2 regions of the Frigoribacterium sp. VKM Ac-2859 genome follow, and region 2 is predicted to be linked to the other one. Evidence: predicted binding sites of a transcription regulator. Region 2 holds the regulator's gene; the other holds the start of a gene.

Region 1 (14,248 bases), on a different contig from region 2:
CTCTGGCCCGATCCGACGCTGCAACGCTGATCCCGGCCCCGGCGCGCGCTGGTTTGATGAGCGCATGCCCCTGCCCATCGAGAACTACGCACTGATCGGCGACCTGCACACCGGAGGCCTCGTCGGCTCCGACGGCAGCATCGACTGGCTCTGCCTCCCCCGCTTCGACTCCGCGTCGACCTTCGGTGCCCTGCTCGGCGACCACGACGCCGGACGCTGGCTCGTGGCCCCCTCCGACGCCGCCGCCACCTCGACCCGGCGATACGTCGACGACACCTTCGTGCTCGTCACCCGCTGGACGACGCCCACCGGCGTGGTCGAGGTCACCGACCTCATGCCCTACGGCGACCGGCGGGCCGACGTCGTCCGCCGGGTGACCGGGGTCTCGGGCACCGTCTCGATCCACGTGGACCTCGCGATCCGGTTCGGCTACGGGACAGCCCTCCCCTGGGTGCGGCAGATCCCCGAGGGCGACGAGACGGCCCTGGTCGCCACGGCCGGGCCCGACGCCGTCGTGGTCCGCGGCCCTCGGCTGACCGCCACCGACCACACGCACGAGGCGACGTTCGACGTCTCCCCCGGCGAGACGGTCGACCTCAGCCTCACCTGGTACCCGTCCCATCGCGAACCGCCGGCGCCCCTCGACGTGCCGGCCGGCATCGACGAGACCGTCACCTGGTGGCAGGAGTGGGCCTCACGCTGCTCGGCCCCCGAGGCCTACGCCCCCGAGGTGCACCGGTCGCTCCTGATCCTCCGAGCCCTCACCAACGAGGACACCGGAGGCATCGTCGCCGCGGCGACCACGAGCCTGCCCGAACGGTTCGGCGGCTCGCGCAACTGGGACTACCGCTACGTGTGGCTGCGTGACGCGTCGATGACGCTGCAGGCGCTCATCCTGCACGGATACGCCGAGGAGGCCGACCGGTGGCGCGGCTGGCTGCTGCGTGCCATCGCCGGGGACCCCGCCGACGTGCAGATCATGTACGGCCTGGCCGGCGAGCGGTACCTGCACGAGAGCGAACTCGGGCATCTGCCCGGCTACGACGGGGCCTCACCGGTGCGCATCGGGAACGCCGCGTACGAGCAGTACCAGGGCGACATCTTCGGCGAGGTGATGGTGGCCCTGCACGAAGCCCGACTGCTCGGCGTCGAGGAGAGCGAGTACTCGTGGCCCCTGCAGCGTGCCCTCATGCAGTACGTCGAGGACAACTGGACCCGGCCCGACAACGGCATCTGGGAGATCCGCGGCGAGTTGCAGCACTTCACCCACTCGCGGGTGATGATCTGGGCCGCTCTCGACCGGGCCATCAAGGGCATCGAGCAGTTCGGCCTCGACGGCCCGGTCGACCGGTGGCGTCGGCTGCGTGACGAGGTGCGCACCGAGATCGAGACCCGCGGCTGGAACGCCGACCGCGCCTCCTTCACCCAGCACTACGGCACGACCGAGGTCGACGCGTCCCTGCTGCAGCTGCCGCAGGTCGGCTTCGTCGCCGCCGACGACCCCCGGATGCTCGGCACCGTCGCCGCCATCGAGCACGATCTGCTGCAGGACGGCCTGCTCATGCGTTACCGCACCGAGAGCGGCATCGACGGCCTCGACGGAGCGGAGAACCCGTTCTTGACCTGCTCGTTCTGGCTGGCCGAGCAGTACGCCGCCTCGGGGCGCGTCGACGACGCCGTCGCCCTGATGGACCGGCTGGTCGGCTACTGCAACGACGTCGGGATGCTCTCGGAGGAGATCGAGGTCGCGACGGGACGCCACGTCGGCAACACCCCGCAGGCGTTGTCGCACCTGGCGCTGGTGCGCGCGGCCGACGCGATCGGGAAGGCGCACGACCGCGGGTGACCCGACCCGCGCCTCCTCGGCTGACGGACGCGACGACGGCCGCCCTGCTCGCGAGAGCGGGGCGGCCGTCGAGGTCTGCCGGTCAGGAGTGGGCGACCAGGATCAGGCGGGCCAGTCCGACGGACCGGTCGACCCGGCGGCGTAGGTGTCGAGCGGCACCTGGTCGGCCTTCCAGGCCTCGATCACGGGAGCGACGATCGCCCAGCAGCGCTCGGCGACGTCGCCGCGGATCGAGAGCGTCGGGTCGTCGTGGAAGATGCCGCTGAGCACCTCGCCGTAGGGCGTGAGCTCGGGCTTGCCCAGGGTGACCGACATCGTCGACTTCTCGAGGTCGAACGGGTTGCCCGAGCCGTTCGTGGTGACGCCGAGCTCCATCGTCTCGGGGCTGATCTCGATGCGGAGCGTGTCGGGCGTCGACGAGCCGTTGAGGCCCTCGGGAAGCGCGGGGACCGGCTTGAAGGTGATGAGCACCTCTTTGCGGATCTTGGTCATGCCCTTGCCCGAACGCAGGATGAACGGCACGCCCGCCCAGCGACGGGTCTTGACCTCGAACTCGACCTCGGCGAGGGTCTCGGTCTGGCGCTCGTTGTCGACGCCGTCCTCGTCGGCGTAGGCGGGGACGTCCTTGCCGTCGATCGTGCCGGCCGCGTACTGGGCGCGACGGCTCGAGGCGACCGGGTCGGCGTCTTTGACCCAGGTGGCGCGCAGGACGCGGGCGATCTCGCTGCGCAGCTCGACCGAGTCGATGCTCGACGGGGCGTCCATCGCGATGACGGCGAGCACCTGCAGCAGGTGGCTCTGGATCATGTCGATCAGCGCGCCGGCCTTGTCGTAGTACTGGGCGCGACCCTCGAGGCCGAGGACCTCGTCGTAGAAGATCTCGACCTTCTCGATGTTCTCGCTGTTCCAGACCGGCTCGAAGAGGCGGTTGGCGAAGCGCAGGCCGATCATGTTGAGGACCGTCGCGCGACCGAGGAAGTGGTCGGTGCGGTGGATGCGCTCCTCGGGGACGATCTTGAGGAGTTCGGCGTTGAGCTCGCGGGCGCTCTCTTCGTCCGAGCCGAACGGCTTCTCGAGGGCGAGGCGCAGGCCGTCGGGCAGGTCGATCTCGGCGAGCGCCTGGATCACCTTGGTGCTGATGGCGGGCGGCAGGGCGAAGTACATGACCGGCGTGCCCTCGCTGGCCTCGAACAGGGCCTTCAGGTGCTCGACCGTGGTCGGGTCGCCCTGGATGTACCGGCTCGACGCCAGCGTCTTCTTGGCGAGGTCGCTGCCGGCGTCGCCGTTGAAGGCGGTCTTCACGACGTCGTCCCACTCTTCGGGGCTGCGCTCGCTGCGGCCGGTGCCGATGAGCTGGACGTCGACGCCGCGGTCGCTCTTGAGCAGGCTCGCGAGGCCGGGGAGCAGCAGACGCTCGGTGAGGTCTCCGCTGGCTCCGAGGATGATGAGGGTGGTGGTGTCTGTCACAGTGCAGCTTTCGTGGGAGGGCGACGATCGTGTCGTCGCTGGTCGATCAGGCGGCGGGGGTTCTCGGGGCCACGGGTGTCAACGCACAGGGGGGACGGACATTCCCGTCGACCGCCCCGGCCGCGGAGGGCACGGGTCGCGTCTCGGCGCCGGTGCCCGGTCAACCGTACTGCTCCCGGAGGGTGAGCGCCGTATCGGGGTCAGCGACCGTCGTCGGCCTCGCCGTCCTGCACGGTGTCGTGCGGGGCGGTGTCGCGGGGTGCGCTGTCGTCGTCGACCGGCCCCGTGCTGTCGGTGCCGCCCACCCGGCCGCCGGTGTCGTCGTCGTCGGCCGCGCGCCCCTCCTCGGCGGCGTCGTCCTCGGGGCGGGGCGCGGTGGTGTCGTCGGGGTCGAGCGCGGCGATGATGCGTCCGAGCGAGACGGCGATCGAGACGCCGCCGCTCGTGTCCGTGGTCGGGCGGTCCCGGTGGCGGTCGACGGCGTCCCAGAGGTCGGCGACGCGTCGCCGGGCGTCGGTGAACGCGTCGACGTCGTCGGCCCCGTGGCGTCGGATGACGGTGGCGACGCCGTGCACGGCGTGGGCGACGTCGGGCGCGAGGTCGTCGGGCATGCCGATCTGCCGGCCGATCCGGCGACCGAGGATGCCCGAGACCTCGGCGACGTCCTGCAGGTGGAACGAGACGCGCTCGTACGTGGCGAGATCCGCGTACTCCTGGCCGAGGTCGCGGCGGCGGAGCAACCACCGCGGGTTCATGCGACGGGACTCGTCCGCGTACGCGACGGTCTCGCGGACGCGGCGGAGGGTGCTCGGCAGGACGCCCACGCGACGCTCCCATTCGTCGTCCTCGAGGGGCCAGGGGGTCTCGAACACGCCGGCGACCTCGTCGGCCCGGTCGGCCAGCGAGTCCTTCACCCGGAGGAGGCGCTCCTCGGCTCGCGAGGCGTAGAGCGGCGGCACGAGCACCAGGTTGACGACGACGCCGACGACGACGCCGACGCCGATCTGCACGATGTAGCCCAGCGAGTAGGCCTCGGCGTTCGCGCCGCCGAGCAGCAGCACGAACAACCCGGCCGTGAGCACCCAGTCACGACCGGCGCCGAGCCAGCGGATGCCGGCCACGAGCACGCCGACCCCGACGACGAGCGCCACCGCCAACACGCCGGGCCGACCGTCCTGCAGCGAGAAGACCGCCGTGGCGAGGGCGATGCCGACGACCACGCCGACCAGCACCTGGAACCCCTGTCGCAGCGAGCTCTTGATGGTCGGGTACATCGCGATCACGGCGCCGAGCGGCGCGTAGTACGGGTAGTCGGCGGCGACGCCGGGCACCTGCGGCGCGATCCAGTAGGCGAGGGCCGCGGCGAGCGCCGTCTTCACGGCGAGCAGGAGGCGCGGTTGGGCCAGCAGGACGCGGGTCCAGTGGGTCGCGGTGCGGGCGTCGCGACGCAGGGCGGACCGTCGATCGGGCGAGGTGGGGCGTCGATCGGTCGGGGTGGGGCGTCGATCGGACATGCCCCGATGATGACAGGCCGTGGGACCCGAGGGACGGGCCACGGGGTGCGACGGCCGATCGGAGCGACGTACACTGGTCGAACACCTGTTCGAACGACCCGGCCGGGGGTTCAGCAGCCCGAGGTACCGACCATGAGCTTCACCCACCTGCGCGTCGCGTCGGCGTTCAGCGCCCACCACGGCACGGCGCACCCGAAGGCGCTCGTCGACGCCGCCGTCGCGGCGGGTGCCGACGCGGCGGCGATCACCGACCGGGACGGGCTGTACGGGGCGATCCGGCACGTCGGGGCCTGCCGGACGGCGGGCGTCGACCCGATCGTCGGGGTCGAGCTGGGCTGCCGGGACGACCGCGAGGGGTTCGTGGACGGTGGTGCCGTCGGAGGCGGGGCCACCGGCGGGGTCGACCGCATCGTGGTGCTGGCGCACGGGGCGCGGGGCGGCGGGCCGGCGAAGGCGGGGTGGGCGGCGCTGTGCCGGCTGATCAGCGCGTCCCACGGTCGGGCCACCCGCCGCGCCAGCGGCAGCGCCAACAGCGTGGCGACCATCGCCCGGTCCCGGGTGAGGGGCTTCGTCCAGGGCGAGACCGAGCCGGCGGCGACCGTGCTGCTGGGGCCCGACTCCGACGTGGGCCGGCTGGTCCAGGCGGGGCGTCACAGCGAGGCCGCGGCGTCGCTCGCCGACTGGGCGGCGACGCTGCCGGGCGGCGTGGTGGTCGAGGTGGTCTGCCACCTGACCGAGCCGGGCGAGAGCCGCAGCATCCGGCACGCCGCCCGCATGCTCGAGTTGGCCGACCACGTCGGGGTGCCGGCCGTGCTCACGAACGCCGTGCGGTACCTCGATCCCGACGAGGCCGTCACGGCCGACGTGCTCGACTCGGCAGGGCACCTGGCCGCCCTCGGCTCGTTCCGGCCCCAACCGAACGCCCAGGCCTACCTCAAGCGCCCCGCCGACATGCGCCGACTGGCCCGTCTGGTGAGCGACGCCTCGTCGTTGCCCCGCAGCGTCGGCGACGAGATGCTCGCCGCCACCGAACGCCTGGCCGACCGGTGCCGGCTCGACCCCGTCGCCGACCTCGGCTGGGGCCGCCCGAAGGTGCCGGAGCTCAGCGCGATCGGCGTCGACGGCGACCCCGACCAGGCGCTGTTCCGGCAGGCCCAGGCCGGCGTCACCGAACGCTTCGGCGACGCCGACCGTGCCCTGCGCGACAAGGTCGAGGACCGCATGCGCTACGAACTCGGCATCATCACCGGGTTCGGCTTCGCCGGGTACTTCCTCACCGTGGCCGACGTCTCCGCACTGATGCGCGACCTGCGGGTGCGCAACGCGGCGCGGGGATCGGGGGCGGGCAGCCTCGTCACCTACCTGCTGCGCATCTCGAACGTCGACCCGATCGAGCACGACCTGCTGTTCGAACGGTTCCTCGGCAACAAGCGCGAGACCCTGCCCGACATCGACATCGACGTCGAGGCGGCGCGGCGGCACGAGGTCTACCGGGCGATCTTCGACCGGTACGGCAGCAACCGGGTCACGCTCATGTCGATGCAGTCCACCTACCGCGGACGCGGGGCGGTGCGCGACGCCGGTCTCGCGCTGGGCCTCGACGACGAGCAGATCGACCTCGTGGCCAAGAACGTCTGGCGGTCGAACGCCCGAGACCTGCGCACGGCGATGGCCGAGAAACCCGAGCTGCGCGAGATCGCCGAACTCGCCCGGAGCAACGACCAGATCGACCTGCTCGTCGACCTCAGCGAACGGCTCGACCGTCTGCCCCGGCACATCTCGATGCACCCGTGCGGGGTCATCCTCGGCGACTCCGACCTGCTCAGCACGACCCCCGTCCAGCCCAGCGGCATCGGCCTGCCGATGAGCCAGTTCGACAAGTACGACATGAACGACGCCGGCCTGCTCAAGCTGGACGTCCTCGGCGTCCGCATGCAGAGCTCGCTCGCCTACGCCCTCGACGAGATCGAACGCGTCAACGGCCCCCGTGCCGCCCTCGCCGGTGCCCTGCCCGTCGACGTGCCCTACGTGAACCGCCAGGGTCGGATCGAGCTCGACGAGATCCCGCACGACGACGAGCCCACCTTCGAGGCGATCCGCACCACCCACACGCTCGGCATGTTCCAGATCGAGAGCCCCGGTCAGCGCGAGCTGATCGGCAAGATGCAGCCCGACCGCTACGAAGACCTCATCGCCGACATCTCGCTGTTCCGGCCCGGCCCGATGAAGGGCAACATGATCGCGCCGTTCCTCGACACCAAGCACGGATTCCAACAGCCCGACTACCTGCACCCGAGCTTCGCGTCGTTCCTCGACGACAGCTACGGGGTGGTCATCTACCACGAGCACGTGCTGCGCATCCTCGAGGCGACCATGCAGGTGTCGCTCGCCGAGGCCGACGAGATCCGACGGCACATGGGCAAGGGCGACGACGACGCGCTCGAGGCCACCTTCCGCGAGCGCACCCGCGGCAACCTCGACCCCGCGACCGGGAGGCGACGCTTCGACGACGCCGCGGTCGACCGGATCTGGGCCGCGCTCAAGGGGTTCGGGTCGTTCGGCTTCTGCAAGGCCCACGGGGCCGCGTTCGCCCTGCCGACCTACCAGAGCGCGTGGTTGAAGACCCACTACCCGGCCGAGTTCCTGGCGGGCGTCCTCACCCACGACCCGGGCATGTACCCGAAGCGGTTGCTGCTGACCGAGGCGCGACGCATGGGCGTCCCCGTGCTGCCGCTCGACGTCAACGCCTCGACCGACGTCTACCGGGTCGAGCGCCTCCGGCCGCCGGCGACCCCGATCGCGCCGACCCGGGTGGGCGACCTCGGTCTGCGGCTGTCGCTGGCCGACGTGCACGGCATCAGCGACGCCGAGCTGGCCCGGGTGGTCGTGAACCGTCCCTACGACTCGATCACCGACTTCTGGCAGCGGGCGACGCCGTCCCGATCGCTCTTAGAGCGCCTGGCGCAGGTCGGGGCGCTCGACTCGGTCGCCGGGCCCGGCCGCACCCGCGGCGACGTCCTGGCGCGGGTGCGAGCGCTCACCGGCCGGTCGTCGCGCCCGAAGGCCACCGACGTCGAGAACCAGCTCGACTTCTCGATCGACGACTCCGACACGGTGCCGACCGGCACGCCCGACGTCGACGCCCGGCAGCGGGTCGCCGACGAGCTCGACATCCTCTCGATGGAGGTCAGCGAACACGTGATCGAGAGCTACCGGCCCATGCTCGACGACCTGGGCGTGGTGCGCGCCGCCGACCTGCGCGACCACTGGAACGGCACGACCGTGCTCGTGGCGGGCATCCGCATCGCGACCCAGACCCCGCCGATGCGCAGCGGCAAACGCGTGGTCTTCATCAGCCTCGACGACGGCAGCGGCTGCTCCGACTCCACGTTCTTCGAGGAGGCCCAGGCCCGCGCCGGCTCGCTGCTGTTCGGCACACAGCTGATGGTGATCCAGGGACGCACGCGTCGCACCGGCGAGCGCGGCATCTCGCTCGAGGCCGAGAACGCGTGGGACCTCAAGGCGATGTGGCGCGACTGGAACGCGGCCCGCGCCTCCTCGTCCCTAGCCGTCGGCAACTCCTGACCCGTGTCGTCACCACGGCGGCCGGGGCCGCCGCTCGTCCGCGCACGTCGCAGCAGCCAGGAATTGCCGACACCCCGTGCGTAGGGTGGCGACATGAGCGATCAGCAGGTCAAGGGCAGCTACGTCGAGCCGGGCCAGGAGTACACCCGCGACACCAACTACATCGAAGACCGCATCACGCGCGATGCCGTCGACGGGTGGCCGGTCGAGGCCGGTCGCTACCGCCTGGTCGCCGCCCGGGCCTGCCCCTGGGCGAACCGCAGCGTCATCTCGCGACGCCTGCTCGGGCTGGAGGACGCGATCTCGCTCGGCCTGCCCGGCCCCACGCACGACGCCCGCAGCTGGACCTTCGACCTCGACCCCGACGGACGCGACCCCGTCCTCGGCATCGAACGCCTGCAGGAGGCGTTCTTCGCCCGCACGCCCGACTACCCGCGCGGCATCACCGTGCCGGCGATCGTCGACGTGCCGAGCGGCAAGGTCGTCACGAACGACTTCCCCCAGATCACCCTCGACTTCGCGACCGAGTGGACCGCCCACCACCGCGAGGGCGCCCCCGACCTCTACCCCGAGGCCCTCCGCGGCGAGATCGACGAGGTGAACGCCGTGGTCTTCCACGACGTCAACAACGGGGTCTACCGCGCCGGTTTCGCCGGGTCGCAGAAGAGCTACGAGCGGGCCTACCGCACCCTCTTCGAGCGGCTCGACTGGTTGTCCGAGCGACTGGCCGGTCAGCGCTACCTCGTGGGCGACACCATCACCGAGGCCGACATCCGGCTGTTCACCACGCTCGCCCGGTTCGACGCCGTCTACCACGGGCACTTCAAGTGCAACCGGAACAAGCTCAGCGAGATGCCGGTGCTCTGGGCCTACGCCCGCGACCTGTTCCAGACCCCCGGGTTCGGCGACACGATCGACTTCGACCAGATCAAGGCGCACTACTACGTCGTGCACTCCGACATCAACCCCACGGGCATCGTCCCGGTCGGTCCGGACGCCTCGGGATGGCTCACCGACCACGGGCGCGAGCAGCTCGGTGGCCGCCCCTTCGGCGACGGCACTCCCCCGGCACCGCCCCGCGCCGGCGAAGAGGTGCCGACGCTCGTCGGGGCCTGAGGCACCGCCTCGTGCTCGATCCCTCGGACCGGTTGCGCACCACACGCGACGAGGCCCTGGCGCTGGCCGCGCGACTGCTCGGGGACATGGAGGCGGTGGCCGCGGCCCGCGAGGGAGCCAACGTCGACGACGAGCACGACCCCGAGGGGTCCACGATCGCCTACGAACGGTCGCAGCTCGACGCCGTCCGGCGATCGGCCATCGAACGCGCCGCCGACGCCGAGGCCGCCCTGGCCCGGCTCGCCGACGGCACCTTCGGGCGCTGCGAGCGATGTGCGGCCCGGATCGGCGAGGCTCGGCTCGAGGCGCGACCCACCGCCCGACTCTGCATCGACTGCGCGAGCTGACCCGCGCCTCCTGCCGGTGCCTCGTCCCGCGCCCTCAGCGGGGGCGTCGGCGGGGGCGTCAGCCCCAGATGCGAGCGATCTGCTCGTCGAGGAACGACTCGAACCAGGCGTCGCGGTCGGTGACGACGTTGGTGAGGTGACCGAAGAGCTCGAAGCTGAGATGCCCGTAGAGGGCCGTCCAGGCGGTGATGCCCGCGGCCAGCACACCGGGGGCGACCGACGCCCCGAGGCCCTGGGCGAGCTGCGTGAACTCGTCGGCCAGGCCGGCTCGTACGGGCATCGCCCGCAACGTGGCTCCGCTCGCCGCCGCGTCGTCGACCGCCCCGAGCAGGAGCAGCCCCACCGCGATCGCCGGTTCGACGGTGTCGACGGGGGCCGCGTACCCGGGGACGGGTGAGCCGTAGAGCAGGGCGTAGCGGTGCGGGTCGGCGATCGCCCAGCGACGGGTCGCACGGGCCGTCTCGCGGAAGCGCTCCTGGTGGTCGGCCCGGTCGACGTCCTGCTCGGCCCGACGGGCGGCCTCGGCGAGGTCGACGTAGGCGTCGGTGATCAGGCGGGTCAGCAGGGCGTCGCGGCTCGGGAAGTACCGGTAGATCGCCGAGGACGCCATGCCCAGGTCGCGCGCGACGGCGCGCACCGAGAGGGCGGCCGCTCCCACCTCGGCCAGCTGCCGGTGGGCCGAGGCGAGGGCGCGCTCGACGATCTCGGTCCGTGCCCGCTCGCGGACGCCGCCCACGGCCCGGTCGCGTCCGTCGTCCCCTGCGTTCGTGGTCATGCCCCGATCCTGTCGTCCGAGAGCACGCGACACAAACGAGAGCACCGCTCTTGCGTATCGGGCCGCCCGACCCTAGGGTCAGATCCGAGAGCACCGCTCTCGCTCATCGCCCCCAGGAGGACCCCATGCCCACCCATCTCGTCGTCGGAGCCGGAGCCATCGGCACCCCCCTCGTCCGCCGCCTCGCCGAGCGGGGCGACACCGTGCGCGTCGCCACCCGCCGCGGCACCGCGATCGCCGGGGCCGCCCCGTTCACGCTCGACGCCAAGGACGCCGCCGCCCTGACGAACGCGGCCCACGGCGTCGACACGATCGTGGTCTGTTCGAACCCGCCCTACCCCGCCTGGGGCGTCGAGTGGCCGGCCATCACCACGGCCCTGATCGAGACGGCCTCCACCACAGGGGCGCGCATCGTGCTGATGGGCAACCTCTACGGCCACGGGCCGGTGTCCGAGCCCATGACCGAGCACACGCCCCTCGCCTCCGCCGAGGGGAAGGGCAGGGTGCGTGCCGACAGCTGGCAGCGGCTCCTGGCCGCGGCCGACCGGGGCGTCCGGGCCGTCGAGGTGCGCGCGAGCGACTACTTCGGGCCCGGTGCCGGGCGCAACGCCCACCTCGGCAGCGACTTCTTCGGGCCGCTCGTCGCGGGCCGCACCGCCCACGCGGTCGGCGACGTGACCCAGCCGCACGCCTGGGCGTACCTGCCCGACGTCGTCTCGACCCTCGTGGCCGCCATCGACCGCGACGAGTGGGGACGCGCCTGGCTGACGCCGCACGCCACCCACGCCTCACGGGTCGCGATCGCCGAGGAGGCGCGCCGCCGCTACGGCCTGACCGGTCGCGTCCGCCCGTGGAACCCGCTGCTGTGGGCCGGCCTGACCCGCACGGTGCCGTTCCTCCGCGAGGTGAGGGCGATGCAGTACCAGTTCGACTCGCCCTTCGTCGTGGACTCGTCCGAGAGCGAACTCCTGCTCGACATCGGACCGACCCCGTGGCCCGAGGCGCTGGACGCGACGATCGCGGCCGCCCGCGACGCCGTGCATCGGTAAGTCCTGACTCCTGTCGCCCCGCACGACGACGGCCCCTGCCCCCGGGGACGTCCCGCGACGGCGCGACGGGAAGCAGGAGTTGCCGACGGGACCGACGGTTCCCCGAGGTCACAGCAGACCCCCACGCGCCGCCCTTCCCCGACGGCCGCACGCCACCGTACGCTGACAGCACCCCGGCGACGACGCCGCACGACGGCCGACTCGCCCCGATCGACGACGATTGGTGCTCCATGACGCTGACCGCGAGCCGTCCGCCCCGCGACGTCGGGCCGCAGCGCCGGGTGGTGCGCGACTCGTGGGACCGCGCCTCACGGCACCGGCTCGATCCCGACGGCCTGCCCCGACTCGAGCTGCCCGAGGACGACCTCGACGACTGGCGTCGGGACCACCCGTTGGCACTCGCGCTGCCCGTGGTGCGTCGTCTGCTCACGGACGACGTCTCGGGCTCGGGACTGCTCGTCGCGCTGGGCGACGAGCACGGACGCCTGCTCTGGGTCGAGGGCGACCACGCGGCCCGCCGCCGCGCCGAGGACATGCTGTTCGTCGCCGGTGCGGGCTGGTCGGAGTCGCGGGTCGGCACCTCGGCCCCGGGCACCGCCCTCGTGCTCGACCGAGGCGTGCAGATCCGCGGCGACGAGCACTGGAACCACCGCGTGCGGGCCTGGAGCTGCACGGCCGTCCCGGTCCACGATCCCGTCGACGGGCACGTCATCGGAGTCGTCGACATCACGGGAGACGAGCGGGCGGCCGGCTCGTTGACGCTGCCCCTGGTCACGGCGACCGTCGCGGCCGTGGAGGCGCACCTCGCGCTCCTGGGATTCGCTGCGGTCGATCGCCTCCCGACCCGCACCCCCCGGCGGCCGGTCCGATCCGGTCCGGACTCCCCCGCCGGCCTGACGACCCTGGGCCGTGACGAAGCCGTCCTCACGGTCGGGGACGGCCGCATCGCGCTGGGTGCCCGGCACTCCGAGATCATGACCCTGCTCGCCCACCGGACCGCCGGCTACACCGCTCACGAATTGGCCGACGCGGTCTACGGCGACGTCGACGCGGTGTCCACCCTGCGCCCCGAGATGGTGCGCCTGCGGCACGTCGTCGAGGCCCTCGACCCCACGCTGGTCCCCTTGTCGCGCCCGTACCGCCTGCCCCGCCCGGTGGCCCTCGACCTCGACGCGCTCGTCGGACTCGTCGACCGCGGTGCCCACCGCGCCGCCGTGCGAGCCGACACCGGCCCGGCGCTGCCCTCGTCCACGGCGCCCGGTGTCGTGGCGCTGCGGGCCGAGGTCGCGGCGACCGTCCGGGACGCCCTGCTCACCGGCGGGTCGATCGAGAGCCTGGTGTCCTACTCGGAGTCGGACGCGGGTCGCGACGACGTGCGCGTGCTGCTCGAACTGCTACGTCGGCTTGCGCCGGGATCGCCCCGGCGGACGCACCTGGTCGCGCACCTCGAGGCGCTCGGAGGCCGGGACTGACGCGCAACCGGATGCAACCCCGCCCGACGTAGCCTGCCGCCAGCGGCGGGCGACCCCCGCCACCGACCCGACACCGTCGTCGAAAGGGACCGTCATGACCGTCACCACTCCCCCGAACACCTACGCCGCGCCGGGACGGCCCGACGCGAAGGTGGCCTTCAAGCCCCGCTACGACCACTTCATCGGCGGCGAGTACGTCGCCCCGGCGAGCGGGCAGTACTTCGAGAACCCGAGCCCGGTGAACGGCAAGGTCTTCACGGAGGTCGCCCGGGGCAACGCCGCGGACGTCGACAAGGCGGTCGAGGCCGCCTGGCGCGCGTTCGACTCGTGGAAGAAGACGACGATCGCCCAACGCGCGCTGATCCTCAACAGGATCGCCGACGTCATGGAGGCGAACCTCGAGATGCTCGCCGTCGCCGAGACCTGGGACAACGGCAAGCCCATCCGTGAGGCCCTCGCCGCCGACGTCCCGCTCGCGATCGACCACTTCCGCTACTTCGCCGGGGCGATCCGGGCGCAGGAGGGTTCGACCGGCGAGATCGACGCCGACACCGTCGCCTACCACTTCCACGAACCGCTCGGCGTGGTCGGCCAGATCATCCCCTGGAACTTCCCGCTGCTGATGGCCGTGTGGAAGCTCGCCCCCGCCCTCGCCGCCGGCAACTGCGTCGTCCTCAAGCCGGCCGAGCAGACCCCCGCGTCGATCCACGTCTTCATGGACCTCGTCAAGGACCTCCTGCCCGCCGGGGTGCTCAACATCGTCAACGGCTTCGGCGTCGAGGCCGGCGCCCCCCTGGCGAGCCACCCGAACATCCGCAAGATCGCGTTCACCGGCGAGACCACCACCGGGCGCCTGATCATGCAGATGGCGAGCGAGAACCTCATCCCGGTGACGCTCGAGCTCGGCGGCAAGAGCCCGAACGTCTTCTTCGCCGACGTCGCCGACGAACGGGACGACTTCTACGACAAGGCCCTCGAGGGCTTCTCGTTCTTCAACCTGAACTCCGGCGAGGTGTGCACCTGCCCGAGCCGGGCGCTCGTGCAGCAGTCGATCTACGACCAGTTCACCGCCGACGG
Region 2 (14,248 bases):
CGACCGCCACCTCGGGGTAACGCTCGAGAGCAGTCGGGGTGCCGAAGAGTTCGACGATCAGCTCGGGCCGGAAGGCCAGGGCCTCACCGACCGACTGCGGCCCTTCGAGCAGGAACGTGCGGGTCTCGGTGCGAGCGTCGCGCTTCGAGAGCTTGGCCACCGCCCGGACTCGGGGTGAACGGGGATTGTCGAGCAGGGAGTCGTGGGGCACCCGTCCATGATGCCGCACGAGGACCACCACGTGCCGCGGACGCACGAGACCCGACGGCGACACCGGGGTGGGTGTCGGGCCGTCGGGCCTCGAGGGTGGTGCGGGTGCGACTACGCGGCGACCTTGGGGGCCGAGGTGTCGGCGGGCAGCGCGGCCTTGGCGGTGGCGACGAGCGACGCGAACGTGGCGGGCTCGTTGACGGCCAGCTCGGCCAGGATGCGACGGTCGACCTCGACGCCGGCCAGGGACAGACCCTGGATGAGGCGGTTGTAGGTCAGGCCGTTCGCACGCGACGCGGCGTTGATGCGCTGGATCCACAGACGACGGAACTCGCCCTTGCGCGCACGACGGTCACGGTACGAGTAGACGAGCGAGTGCGTGACCTGCTCTTTGGCCTTGCGGTACAGGCGCGAACGCTGACCGCGGTAACCCTCGGCACGCTCGAGGATGACGCGACGCTTCTTGGCGGCGTTGACCGCTCTCTTGACTCTTGCCATTTTCTTGTTCCTCTACGTTCGTGTCAGCGGTCAGTGACCGAGAAGCTTCTTGGCGACCTTGGCGTCGGCGGGAGCGAGCACCTGGTCCTGGTTCAGGCGAGCCTTGCGCTTGGCGCTCTTCACCTCGAGGTTGTGGCGCATGCCAGCCTGCTGCTTCATGATCTTGCCGGAACCGGTGACCTTGAAGCGCTTCTTGGCGCCGGAGTGGGTCTTCTGCTTGGGCATGTCTTACTTACTTTCTTCTGTCGGTCGCTCGGCCGGTGCATCGGCCGGGACCTCGTCGGACGTCGGGTGCTTCGGCGGCTTGTTGGCCGCCTTGCGAGCTTCTGCCTCGGCCTTGGCCTCGGACTTGTTCTTGTGCGGGCCGATGACCATCACCATGTTGCGACCGTCGATGGTGGGCGTCGACTCGACGCTGCCCCACTCGGAGACGTCTTCGGCGAAGCGCTGGAGGAGGCGGACGCCCTGGTCGGGACGCGACTGCTCGCGACCACGGAACAGGATCATGGCCTTGACCTTGTCGCCGCCCTGGAGGAAGCCCTCGGCGCGCTTGCGCTTCGTCTCGTAGTCGTGCTTGTCGATCTTCAGGCGGAAACGGACCTCTTTGAGGATCGTGTTCGCCTGGTTGCGACGGGCTTCTTTCGCCTTCTGCGCAGCCTCGTACTTGAACTTTCCGTGATCCATGATCTTGGCCACGGGAGGCTTCGAGTTGGGGGCCACCTCGACCAGGTCGAGCTCGGCCTCTGCGGCGAGACGCAGGGCCATGGCGATGGGAACGACGCCGATCTGCTCACCTGCGGGCCCGACGAGGCGGACCTCGGGGACGCGGATACGGTCGTTCGTACGGGGATCGCTGATGCGGAACTCCTCTGTCGTCATTTCTGCATCTGGCGGGGCCGGACGGCCTCACCAGAGAAAGAGGAGTTTCGTGCGGGCACCGTCTGACGACGCATCACACCGCACCCTGGCTGCTCGGTCGCCGTCTGCCCGAGGCCTCTGACGAGGACCGAGGTGGAACGGTGGTGCTGATCGAACGGGGTGCCAACAACCCGGTAACCTTGTCTAACGGTCAAGCGCGGGTGGGAGAATCTCCACTTTCGCACGGAGCAGACGCTCCGAGCCTGGACGAGTTTAGCAGAGGATCAGTTCGTGAGCCACTCCCCCGACGACGCACCCATTCCCGACGCCCGCTTCGGCGATCCGGCACCGGCCACGTCGCCCGACACCTCCCCCGCGACGGCGCGGTTCGAGGACGATCTGCACTTCGGTGACGACGCCGCCCGTGACATCGCCGACGTCAACGCGGTCGAGGTCATCAACACCGTCTGCGTCCACCTGATGAGCGCCGCCGCGGTGAAGGTCGGCCTGGCCGACGATCCGCAGCGACAGACCGACCTCGACGAGGCCCGCAAGCTCATCACCTCCCTCGCCGGACTCGTGACCGCCAGCGCACCCGAGATCGGCGACCAGCACGCCCGGGCGCTCCGCGACGGCCTGCGATCGCTGCAACTCGCCTTCCGGGAAGCGTCGGCCATCCCCGACGCGATCGGCCAGGGCCCCGGCGAGAAGTACACCGGCCCCGTCAACTGAACCGCGCGTCCACCGAACCGCGCGTCCGGCTCCCGCACCCTGACGGACGGCTCGTCCTCAGCCCGGGACGACCTTCACCGACATGCTGTCGACCCGGTCGGCGATCACCGGATCGGCGGCCCAGGCCGCCTGCAGTCGCTGTAGCAGCGCGTGAAGGGCGTCGCGGTCCAGACCCGGCGCCACGCCCAGCTGGACGACGATCTCGGGGGCACCGAGCCGGGCGTCTCGATAGCCGGGCGCGACGACCAGGCTGACCAGCGCCTCCTCGTCACGTGACGCGTCGAGGAACGCGCGCAGGACGTCTTCGTCGTGGTGGCTCGGCACCCACGGGAGGTCTTGCGCGACGGCCCAGACGGCCGGACGACGCAGACCGAACTCGGTGATCGATCCAGGGTCGACCACGATGCGGTCGGTCGACTCCGAGGCGGCCGCGAGGGCCACGCGCCGAGCCTCCACCGGCACCGGTCGGGCAGCGGGACGCCACCGCGTCAAGGTCTCTACCGAGGTGAATGCCGGCAACACGTCCCGGCCGTCCGGACCGGAGACCGTGACGATGGAGAGCTCCTGCGTCTTGTCGACGCGGCGACCGTGGTCGTCGAGACCTTCGTCCCCCGCCACGGCGACCAGAGGCACGAGCAGGCGCGCCGGACGGAGGGCGTCGACGACGTCGCTCTCTCCGAGCCGCCCCTCGCGGAACCCGAGGAGGGCGTCGAGCAGGTCCGGGTCGGCGCACCCGTCGTCTCCGGCGTGCGCCGTGTCGTGATGGTCGAAGGTTCGCCCGGCCCACGGCCGCCCGGCGCTGTCTCCGCCGGGACCGGGATCGTCGTGTGCGTGCCCCGGTCCGCCCGGCGCGGTCGTCATCAGTTCGACGCGACGTCGAGGGCTGCGCCGAGGGTGAAGGCTCCCGAGTAGAGCGCCTTGCCGACGATGGCGCCCTCGAGCCCCTGCGGCACGAGCTCACGGAGAGCCACGAGGTCGTCGAGGCTCGAGATGCCCCCCGAGGCGATCACCGGACGATCGGTGTGCTCCATCACCTGACGCAACAGGTCGACGTTGGGACCCTGGAGCGTGCCGTCCTTCGTCACGTCGGTCACGACGTAGCGCGCACAGCCGGCCTCTTCGAGCCGCGCGAGGACGGCCCAGAGATCGCCGCCCTCTTCGGTCCAACCCCGCGCCGCCAGCGTGGTGCCCCGGACGTCGAGCCCGACGGCCACCGCCTCGCCGTACTCGGCGATGACGTGGGCGGCCCACTCGGGGTTCTCGAGGGCCGCGGTGCCGAGGTTGATGCGCTTCACGCCGGTGCTCAACGCGTCCTCGAGGGACTTGTCGTCGCGGATGCCACCGCTGAGCTCGACGTTGACGCCCTTGACCTGCTTGATGACCCTCTTGATGACGGCGCGGTTGTCTCCGCGCCCGAAGGCGGCGTCGAGGTCGACCAGGTGCAGCCATTCAGCGCCCTGGCTCGCCCAGTCGTCGGCTGCCGAGACCGGGTCGCCGTAGTTCGTCTCGCTGCCGGCCTCACCCTGGGTCAGGCGCACGGCCTGACCGCCCGCCACGTCGACGGCGGGGAACAGGGTCAGGGCGGGGGTGGTGCAGAACTCGCTCATGTCGTCTCTCTCACGGCGCCGGGCACCGCAGGGTCAGGAGGCGCGATCGGGTCGGTCGCGCCGGGGTCAGAGGGTGCCGAGCCAGTTCGAGAGCAGCCGGATGCCCGGCCGGCCCGACTTCTCGGGGTGGAACTGCGTCGCCCAGAGCGGGCCGTTCTCGACGGCGGCGACGAAACGGCCGCCGTGATCGGCCCAGGTGACGTGCGGTTCGGTGAAGGGTCGGATCACGTCGAGGGACCACTCTTGTGCGGCGAACGAGTGGACGAAGTAGAACCGCTCGTCGGCCACCCCGTCGAAGAGCACGCTGCCCTCGGGCACGTCGACGGTGTTCCAGCCCATGTGCGGCAGGACGTCAGCCTTCAGTTCGTCGACCACCCCGGGCCACGCCCCGAGGCCACCGGTGCTGTTGCCGCGTTCGACGCCGCCCTCGAAGAAGACCTGCATGCCCACGCAGATGCCCATGACCGGACGCCCGCCGGCCAGCCGTCGGTCGATCAGCTCGCCACCTCGCACGGACTCGAGCTGGCTCATGACGGCTGCGAACGCGCCGACACCGGGGACGAAGAGGCCGTCGGCCGCCTGCACCCGGGCGCGATCGGACGTCAACTCGACGTCGGCACCCGCCAACTCGAGCGCCTTGACGGCCGAGTGGACGTTGCCGCTGCCGTAGTCGAGGACGACGACGGAGGGACGCGCGCCGCTCACAGGGCGCCCTTCGTCGACGGGATGCCACTGACGCGCGGGTCGGGCTGGACCGCCTGGCGGAGCGCCCGGGCGAACGCCTTGAACTCGGCCTCGGCGATGTGGTGCGGATCACGCCCGCCCAGCACACGGACGTGGACGGTGATGCCGGCGTGGAAGGTGATCGCCTCGAAGACGTGGCGGACCATCGAGCCGGTGAAGTGCCCGCCGATGAGGTGGTACTCGAACCCCTCCGGCTCGCCCGTGTGGACGAGGTACGGACGCCCCGACACGTCGACGACCGCCTGCACGAGGGCCTCGTCGAGCGGGACGAGCGCGTCACCGTAGCGCGAGATGCCCGACTTGTCGCCGAGCGCCTGCTTCAGCGCGGTGCCGAACGTGATGCCGATGTCTTCGACGGTGTGGTGGACGTCGATGTGCGTGTCGCCCTTCGCGGTGACCTCGAGGTCGATCAGGGAGTGCTTCGACAACGCCGTCAGGAGGTGGTCGAAGAACGGCACCGACGAGTCGATCGTCGATCGGCCCGAACCGTCGAGGTCGAGGGCGAGGGCGATGCTGGACTCGCTCGTCTCGCGCGAGAGGGAAGCGGTACGGGCGGCGCGGGTCGTCTCGGTCACGAAGAGAGCCTAATGTCGCGGAGCGCCTCGAGGAACGCGGTGGTCTCGGCCTCGGTGCCTGCACTGACCCTCAGGTGGTTCGGGATGCCCAGGTTGCGGACGATGACGCCCCGCTCGAGCAGGCGCTCGAAGACGTCGGTCGGATCATCGACCCCGCCGAAGAGGACGAAGTTCGACCAGGTGGGCCACGGCTCGTACCCGAGCTCGGTCAACTCGTGCACGATGCGATCACGCTGTGCCTTAATGTCGTCGACCATGGCGAGCATCTCGCTCGCGTGCGAGAGCGCTGCGACGGCCGCCGCCTGCGTCAGGGACGAGAGGTGGTACGGGAGGCGCACCAGACGCAGCGCGTCGGCCACGGCCGGGTGCGCGGCCAGGTAGCCGACCCGGGCACCGGCGAACGCGAACGCCTTGCTCATCGTGCGGGACACGACCAGACGTTCGCGGCCGGCCAGGAGGGTCAGTGCCGTCGGCTGGTCGGCCGGCATGAACTCGGCGTAGGCCTCGTCGACAAAGACGATGCCGTCCGTCGCGTCGTAGGCAGCCTCGATCGTGGCGAGATCGAGAGGGGTGCCCGTGGGGTTGTTCGGTCCGCAGAAGAAGACGATGTCGGGACGGGTGCGCTCGATCTCGGAGATCGCGGTCTCGGGCGAGATGCGGAACCCCTCGTCACGACGACCCTCGATCCAGCGGCTGCCGGTGCCCGTGGCGATGATCGAGTGCATCGAATACGTGGGGGGGAACCCCAGGACGGAGCGGCCTGGGCCTCCGAAGGCCTGGAGGAGCTGCTGGATGACCTCGTTGGAGCCGTTCGCCGCCCAGATGTTGTCGCGGGTCAGATCGTGCCCGAGGTAGGCCGCCAGCGAGTCGCGCAGCGTCGTGAACTCACGATCGGGGTACCTGTTGACGTCGAGGACCGCCCGGGCCACCGACTCGACGATGTCGCGAGCGACGTCCTCGGGGATGGGATGCGTGTTCTCGTTGACGTTGAGAGCGACCGGGACCTTCTTCTGGGGAGCGCCGTAGGGCGTCAGCCCCCGGAGGTCGTCACGGATGGGCAGGTCGTCGAGACTGAAGGACACCCCACCATCGTACGGGCGGGCCGACGGTGTGTCGGGTCGGTCGCCACCGAACGAACACGATGTCAGTGGGCCGGACCACCCACCTCGTCGGCGGCGGCAGTTCAGCGAGTGTACTGAGCGGGGACGGCGAGGCTCTGCCCGGCGGAGACCTCGGCGCTCGGCAGGTTGTTGAGCGAGACGAGGTCGGCGATGACGTCGCGAGGATCGGCGTCGGGGTCGATCTCGGACGCGACCTGCCAGAGCGTCTCGCCACCGTCGACGGTCACGTGCTGGAAGTCCGCGCGACCCGTCGTGTCGGACGCGACGGCGCCGCCACCGTTGAGAACGAGCGCACCCGCCACGACGACGAGCGGGACCGCGACGAGCGCGGCGACGACCGCGCGGCCCCGCCGGGTGATGCGCAGACGCGTGCGCACGACTCGGGTCGAGTCGACGGGGGACGCAACTGCTGATGCTGAGGTGACGCTCATGAGGTGGTCCTTTCACCGTGGAAGACAGGGGACGAGTTCGTGCCCGGCACTCGGCCGGGAATGCCGGGCACGAAGACGTGTTCCGAACATACATTCGATTGCCGAGGCTTTCAACCCCCGCGACAGGTATCACCGGACGGAATCGCTGTGGATCGGGAGGCGATAACGCGACACACTCGAACATGTGTTTTGTCGACACCGCCCGATCGGATACGGTTTCGATCGGTGGTAAGAGTCAAACAGGGACCACCGACATCGACGGCAGGAGACCCATGAGCGACCCGAAGCGCACCCCGCAGGCGGCCACCGACGCCCCCCGTCAGCTCGATCCGGCTGTCCTCCACCGCAAGGAGTTGACGGCGAAGCAGGAGTCGATACTCGCCGCGATCACCGAGAGCATCGGACACCGCGGGTATCCCCCGAGCATGCGCGAGATCGGCGACGCCGTCGGCCTCAAGTCCCTGTCGAGCGTCACGCACCAGCTGAACCAGCTCGAACTCGCCGGCAAGATCCGCCGCGACCCGAACCGACCCCGAGCCCTCGAGGTCCTCATGGACGCGACGGCGCCGGCGGCGGCCCCGGCCACCGTCTTCACGACGAGTGACGACGGCGACACGGCTCACGTCCCCATGGTCGGACGGATCGCCGCCGGCATCCCCATCACGGCCGAGCAGCAGATCGAGGACGTGATGCCCCTGCCGCGTCAACTCGTCGGCAAGGGCGAACTGTTCATGTTGCGGGTGGTCGGCGACTCGATGATCGACGCGGCGATCTGCGACGGGGACTGGGTCGTCGTGAGGCAGCAGCAGGACGCCGAGAACGGCGACATCGTCGCGGCCATGCTCGACGACGAAGCGACCGTCAAGGTGTTCCGCCAGAGAGACGGCCACACCTGGCTGCTTCCCCGGAACAGCGCGTTCGAACCCATCGTCGGCGACCATGCGCAGATCCTCGGCAAGGTCGTCGCCGTGTTGCGCTCCGTCTGATCGTCTCTCGGCGGTCGCGACCCGCCCCGCGCACGACGAAGCGCCGACCACCACAGGTGGTCGGCGCTTCGTCGTTCGAGGACGTGGGGCTCGGCGTCAGCGCCCCACGCCCACGGGAGCCACGTAGGGCGTGAGCCCGGCGACGTCACTCGGGTAGACCCGGGCGTGGACCCGGGTGCCCTCTTCCTCGTAGTCCGTGCTGACGATGCGGCCCGAGTCGTGGAGGTGGGAGACGACGTCGCCGCGGTCGTACGGCACCAACAGGTCGAGCTCGATCTCGGGTTCGGGCAGGACGGCTGCGATGCGGGCCAGCAGCTCGTCGATGCCCTCACCTGTCCGTGCCGAGACGAAGACCGCCGTCGGCTCGAGTCCGAGCAGGACGAGACGCTGGTCGTCGTCGACGAGGTCGCTCTTGTTGTAGACGACGATCTCGGCGATGTCGCGACCGTCGACCTCGGCGATGACGTCTCGGACGGTGGCGAGCTGGGCGGCGGGGTCGGGGTGCGACCCGTCGACGACGTGCACGATGACGTCGGACGCCTCGACCTCCTCGAGCGTCGATCGGAATGCCTCGACCAGCTGGTGAGGGAGGTTCCGGACGAATCCGACGGTGTCGGCGTACGTGAAGGGACGACCATCAGCCGTCACGCTCTTGCGGACCGTCGCGTCCAGGGTCGCGAACAGCGCGTTCTCGACGAGGACGCCCGCGCTCGTCAACCGGTTCAGGAGGCTGGACTTCCCGGCGTTCGTGTACCCGGCGATGGCGACGGTGGGCACCTCGTTGCGGTCACGGTTGGCTCGCTTGGCGTCGCGGGCAGGCTTCATCTCTTTGATCTGCTTGCGGAGCCGGGCCATGCGGGTGTGGATGCGGCGCCGGTCGAGCTCGATCTTGGTCTCACCGGGCCCGCGGCTGCCCATTCCGGCACCCGCGCCTCCGACTTGTCCACCGGCCTGGCGGGACATCGACTCGCCCCAACCGCGGAGACGGGGCAGGAGGTACTCGAGTTGGGCCAGTTCGACCTGCGCCTTGCCCTCCCGGCTCTTGGCGTGCTGGCTGAAGATGTCGAGGATGACGGCCGTGCGGTCGATCACCTTGACCTTGACGACGTCCTCGAGGGCGCGTCGCTGGCTGGGGGCCAGTTCGGTGTCGGCGATGACGGTGTCCGCGCCGAGGGCCGCGACCGTTCCCCGCAGTTCTTCGGCCTTGCCCTTGCCCAGGTAGGTGCTCGGGTCCGGGTTCGGCCGTCGCTGCAGCAGTCCGTCGAGCACGACCGCCCCCGCCGTCTCGGCCAGGGCAGCGAGCTCGCGAAGGGAGTTCTCGGCGTCCGCCATCGACCCCTGAGAGTAGACGCCGATCAGGACGACGTTCTCGAGGCGCAACTGTCGGTACTCGACCTCGGTGACGTCCTGCAGTTCGGTCGACAGGCCCGCCACGCGGCGGAGCGCCTGGCGGTCGTCGCGCTCGGACTGATCGCCGTCGGAGTCGCCGTCGTGGTGCAACGAGCGGGTCTGGATGGCCTGAGCCGGCGAGAACACGGTGTAGCCGGATGCCCTCTGGGCTGCACGATCGAGCACGCGCGCGACGACGTCGTCGGGCTGGTCGTTCCGCTCCGGATCGAGCGGGGTCGTGGTGTGGTCTGTCATCGGGGTGATACTAACCCTTTCGGTGTGCGGAGAGCAGGGAGCGAGGCCCTGCCGGATGTTCGGTAGGTTGGCGACCATGGCCAGCGAGCACTACTTCTCCCCCCAGCCCGGCAGCGAGGCCAAGCCCCGGACGATCGAGGTCGTCCTCGCAGGCCGGGAGCTGACCCTGACCACGGCTGCCGGCGTCTTCAGCCCCGGCCGCGTCGACCCGGGCACCTCGGTCCTGCTGGCGGGCACGCCGACGCCGCCGAGGGCGGGCCATCTGTTGGACGTCGGGTGCGGGTGGGGCCCCATCACACTGAGCCTCGCGTTGTCGTCACCCGACGCGACGGTCTGGGCCGTCGACGTGAACGAGAGAGTGCTCGACCTCGTGCGCGAGAACGCGCGGTCGGTCGGCCTCGAGAACGTCAACGCCGTGACCCCCGACGGTGTTCCCGACGATCTCCGCTTCGCGACGATCTGGTCGAATCCGCCGATCCGGGTCGGCAAGGCCGAACTGCACTCCCTGCTCGAACGGTGGCTCCCCCGCCTCGACGCGGGGTCGGACGCGTGGCTGGTCGTGCAGAAGAACCTGGGAGCCGACTCCCTGCAGCGCTGGATGAACGAGACCATGACCGGCGTCGTGGACGTGACCCGCGCCTCCACCAGCAAGGGATACCGGATCTTGCGTGCCGAGCGACTCAGCGACGCCGACTGATCGGACTTCTCGCCGAGATCTGGACGCCGCCCCCGGCGCGGCTCAGAGTTCGAGCGCGCCGGTGAAGACCAGTTCGGCCGGCCCGCTGAGTGAGACGTGCTCACCATCGGCGTGATGACTCACCGACACGCCCACGACGCCGCCGGGAACCTCGACCAACCAGGCCTCGGGTGCCGAGGCTCCTGCCCAGTACCGCGTCGCCAGGGCGGCCGCTGCCGCACCGGTGCCGCACGACAGGGTCTCGCCGCTGCCGCGCTCGTGGACACGCATGCGGATGCGACCCAGCCCGTCGACCACGAGCGGGTCCGCCGGGACCACGAACTCGACGTTCGCCCCGTCGGCCGGGGCCGGGTCGACGATCGGCACGTAGGTCAGGTCGAGACCGTCCAGTTCGTCGTCGCCGGCGAGTGCCACCACCACGTGGGGGTTGCCCACCGAGATCGGCAGGCCGGGACGCGCCGCGTGCAGCTCGCGCGCCCGCACGACCGGATCGTCGTCGCCGAGCCTCCACGGCCCCAGGTCGACGCGGAAGCCCGTGCCGTCACGACGCACCTCACGCGCGCCGGCCCGCGTGCCGACGACGAGCACGTCGTCCTCGCCCAGCTGGACCAGCCCCCGCTCGAGGAGGTAGCGCGCGAAGACACGGATGCCGTTGCCGCACATCTCGGCCGGGCTGCCGTCGGCGTTGTGGTAGTCCATGAACCACTCGGCGCGCGGCTCGGTCTCGAGCAGGCCCGCCTCGGTGGACAAAGCCGCCGTGCGGACCGCACGGATGACCCCGTCCCCGCCCACCCCGAACCTCCGGTCCGCCAGGGCCCGGATCATGACGGGGCTCAGGTCGGTGCCCGCATCGGGATCGGTGAACAAGACGAAGTCGTTGCCCGTGCCGTGCCCCTTGGTGAACTGCAGCGTGGTGGTCACCCCAGGATTCTAGCCACGGCCCGGTCGACCGCCTGGGCGTCGCCCGAGCGGGACCACTCGACGTCGTCGTACCGGCGGAACCAGCTCGCCTGGCGGCGGGCGTAGCGACGGGTGAGGGCCGCCGTGGCATCGATGGCGTCCCCCTCGCCGAGCTCACCCCGGATCTGGGCGACGGCCTGCGCGTAACCGATCGCCCGGCTCGCCGTGACCCCTCGCTCGAGCCCGAGGGGAAGCAGACCCCGTACCTCGTCGACGAGACCGTCTCGCCACATCTGGTCGACGCGTCGGTCGAGACGTTCGACGAGCACGGGGCGCTCCTCGGCCACGCCGAAGACGCTCGACGGCCGCCACGGTGACGACTTCTCGGGCAGCGTTCCCGAGAGGGGACGTCCGGTGAGGTCCCCGACCTCGAGCGCCCGGACGAGACGCCTGGCGTTGGATGGCCCGATCGACGTGGCGGACGCCGGATCGCGCTCTCTCAACAAGTCGTACAGCGCCCCTGCTCCCCGCTCGTCGGCGATCGCTTCGTAGCGACTCCGGATCGCAGGATCGGTGCCGGGGAACCGGAAGTCGAACAACACGCTCGAGACGTAGAGCCCGGACCCGCCGACGAGGACCGGCACCGCCCCTCGCGCGACGATGCCGTCGATGAGGTCCCTGGCTTCGCGTTGATACCACTCGACGCTCGCCTCGTCGGTGACGTCGAGGACGTCGAGGAGATGATGCGCGAAGCCTCGCCGTTCGGCGACCGGCAGTTTGGCCGTGCCGACGTCCATGCCCCGGTAGAGCTGCATGGCGTCCGCGTTGACGATCTCGACCGTCTCGCCCCGGGCGGACAGTGCCTCGGCGAGGTCCAGCGAGAAGGCGGACTTCCCCGTGCCGGTCGCCCCGACGATCGCGACCAGCACGTCAGCGGAGGTCGTCGGTCGTGCTGTAGATCGGCGTCGTCGCCACCCGCAGCGTGGGCAGACCGAGGCTCACCCTCGCCGGCCGAGCCGAGGAGGGGCGGGTCGCGTCACCCCCGGACGGCACCCCGCACGAGGCGGCCTGCGCGGCGTCCCAGGCATCGCCCGCCCGCGTGCGACGGACCTCGTAGAGGGATTCGGGCCCCTCGACCGCATCGGCGAGCAGGTAGAACGGCGCGGCGTCGGTGATCCTCACGCTGACGACGTCGCCGGGTCGCGGAACGGCAGCACCCGTCGGCACCTCGAAGTGGACGAGACGGCTGTCTTCGGCGCGACCCGAGAGACGGTGGGTGGAGGCGTCCTTCCGCCCCTCGCCGGTGGCCACGAGGACCTCGACGGGACGCCCGACCTGGCGACGGTTCTCTTCGGCGGAGATGCGATCCTGAACCGCCGTCAACCGCTCGAACCGTTCTTGGACGACGGCCTTCGGGATCTGGTCGGCCATCTCGCCCGCGGGCGTCCCGGGGCGCACCGAGTACTGGAACGTGAACGCCGAGGCGAACCGGGATCGCTCGACGACCCGGAGGGTCTCGGCGAAGTCGTCCTCGGTCTCGCCGGGGAACCCGACGATGATGTCGGTGCTGATCGCGGCGTCGGGCATGGCCGCGCGCACACGATCGATGATGCCGAGGAACTTCTCGCTGCGGTAGCTGCGTCGCATGGCCCGCAACACCCGGTCGGACCCCGATTGCAGGGGCATGTGCAACTGGGGCATCACAGCGGGCGTCTCGGCCATGGCGGCGATGACGTCGTCGGTGAAGGACGCCGGGTGCGGGCTGGTGAAGCGCACCCGCTCGAGCCCGGGGATCGCGCCGACGGCCCGCAGCAACTTGCCGAAGGCGAGTCGATCGCCGAACTCGACACCGTACGAGTTCACGTTCTGCCCGAGCAGCGTCACCTCGACGGCCCCGTCGTCGACGAGCGCCCCGACCTCGGCGAGGATGTCGCCGGGGCGGCGGTCCTTCTCCTTGCCTCGGAGCGAAGGGACGATGCAGAAGGTGCAGGTGTTGTTGCAGCCGACCGAGATCGAGACCCAGCCGCTGTGCGTGGACTCGCGCTTGGTCGGCAAGGTCGAAGGGAAGACGTCGAGCGCTTCGAGGATCTCGAGCTGGGCCTCGTCGTTGTGCCGCGCGCGTTCGAGCAGCGTGGGCAGGGCACCCATGTTGTGCGTACCGAAGACGACGTCGACCCACGGCGCCCTGTCGAGGATGACGTCCTTGTCTTTCTGGGCCAGGCACCCGCCGACGGCGATCTGCATGCCTTCGTGCTTCTTCTTCAGGCCGGCGAGGGTCCCCAGGGTCCCGTAGAGCTTCTTGTCGGCGTTCTCGCGTACTGCGCAGGTGTTGATGACGACGATGTCGGCCTCGGCTCCGTCGGCGGCCACGTAGCCGGCCGCCTCGAGTGAACCACTCAACCGCTCCGAATCGTGCACGTTCATCTGGCACCCGAAGGTACGGACCTCGTACGTGCGGGCCGGGCCGTCGACGGGCGAGGGGATGCTGGTGGTGGCGACCGTCGTCATGGTGACTCAGTGTAGATCGCCGCCACCCCCGAGCGGATCACTCGAAGCGGACGCCGCCCCGACCGCTGCCACCCCGAGGCAGGGCCTTCTCGATGGCACGACGCACGACCTCGGAGCGGTACCCGCGGCGCATCAGGTACCCGTTGAGACGACGCTCCGCCGTCTCGCGGTCGAGCCCGCGCAACGAACCGGCCCGTTTGCGAGCCCATTCGTCGGCACGTTCTTGCTCTTCGTCGTCGTCCGTGTCGGACAGCGCCTCGTCGATGATCGACGGATCGATTCCACGGGCGCGTAGTTCGGACGTGACGGCCCCGCGGCCCAGCCCCTTGCGCTCTTGCTTCGACCGGACCAGGGTCGCGGCCAGTTCGCTGTCGTCGAGCAGGCCCACCCGCTCGAGCCGAGCGATCTCGTCGGCGACGACCGATTCATCGAGGTCACGCGAGAGAAGCAGCTTCTCCATCTCGTGAGAAGACACACCACGGCGCGAGAGGGCGTGCAGGCTGACGTTCTCCGCCCGTCGCTTCTGCGCTTCGAGGTCCTCCGGCCCGTCGTCGGGCTGATCGTCGAACCCGGTGGCCTTGGGCCGACCGGCCGCGCCCGCTCGAGAACCTCGCGCGGACGGGTGGTCGGCCTCCGAGGCCAGCGGGGACGCGTCGCCGACCCAGTGGGCGCTGATGGCCGTCAGGACGGCTTCGGAATCGTGGGACGGAGCGTCCGAAGCCGCTGGAGCGACCCTC

Evidence for each region. Region 2 encodes LexA, which represses DNA repair genes until DNA is damaged. Its sites were predicted from a motif close to TCGAACANNTGTTCGA; they were not measured.
Region 1: HQQ78_RS02725 (DNA polymerase III subunit alpha) is a predicted target of LexA. The motif match lies at 4,905-4,920, and genes of this name have one in related genera.

Annotation. Positions count from the first base shown of each region.
Region 1 covers NZ_JABMLC010000001.1:579,749-593,996, forward strand. The annotation lists gene pnuC (nicotinamide riboside transporter PnuC) at 1-30, shown strand, start outside; gene HQQ78_RS02710 (glycoside hydrolase family 15 protein) at 11-1,846, shown strand; gene HQQ78_RS02715 (glucose-6-phosphate dehydrogenase) at 1,949-3,313, opposite strand; gene HQQ78_RS02720 (aromatic acid exporter family protein) at 3,514-4,827, opposite strand; gene HQQ78_RS02725 (DNA polymerase III subunit alpha) at 4,960-8,412, shown strand; gene HQQ78_RS02730 (glutathione S-transferase family protein) at 8,506-9,528, shown strand; gene HQQ78_RS02735 (TraR/DksA family transcriptional regulator) at 9,540-9,875, shown strand; gene HQQ78_RS02740 (TetR/AcrR family transcriptional regulator) at 9,934-10,650, opposite strand; gene HQQ78_RS02745 (NAD-dependent epimerase/dehydratase family protein) at 10,776-11,699, shown strand; gene HQQ78_RS02750 (GAF domain-containing protein) at 11,930-13,171, shown strand; gene HQQ78_RS02755 (aldehyde dehydrogenase family protein) at 13,266-14,248, shown strand, end outside.
Region 2 covers NZ_JABMLC010000002.1:18,577-32,824, forward strand. The annotation lists gene HQQ78_RS07955 (RNA methyltransferase) at 1-196, opposite strand, end outside; gene rplT (50S ribosomal protein L20) at 322-708, opposite strand; gene rpmI (50S ribosomal protein L35) at 739-933, opposite strand; gene infC (translation initiation factor IF-3) at 937-1,587, opposite strand; gene HQQ78_RS07975 (DUF1844 domain-containing protein) at 1,966-2,298, shown strand; gene HQQ78_RS07980 (SseB family protein) at 2,356-3,159, opposite strand; gene priA (bifunctional 1-(5-phosphoribosyl)-5-((5-phosphoribosylamino)methylideneamino)imidazole-4-carboxamide isomerase/phosphoribosylanthranilate isomerase PriA) at 3,159-3,905, opposite strand; gene hisH (imidazole glycerol phosphate synthase subunit HisH) at 3,972-4,610, opposite strand; gene hisB (imidazoleglycerol-phosphate dehydratase HisB) at 4,607-5,224, opposite strand; gene HQQ78_RS08000 (histidinol-phosphate transaminase) at 5,221-6,306, opposite strand; gene HQQ78_RS08005 (hypothetical protein) at 6,408-6,776, opposite strand; gene lexA (transcriptional repressor LexA) at 7,049-7,762, shown strand; gene hflX (GTPase HflX) at 7,859-9,406, opposite strand; gene HQQ78_RS08020 (class I SAM-dependent methyltransferase) at 9,483-10,103, shown strand; gene dapF (diaminopimelate epimerase) at 10,146-11,024, opposite strand; gene miaA (tRNA (adenosine(37)-N6)-dimethylallyltransferase MiaA) at 11,021-11,932, opposite strand; gene miaB (tRNA (N6-isopentenyl adenosine(37)-C2)-methylthiotransferase MiaB) at 11,934-13,511, opposite strand; gene HQQ78_RS08040 (regulatory protein RecX) at 13,549-14,248, opposite strand, start outside.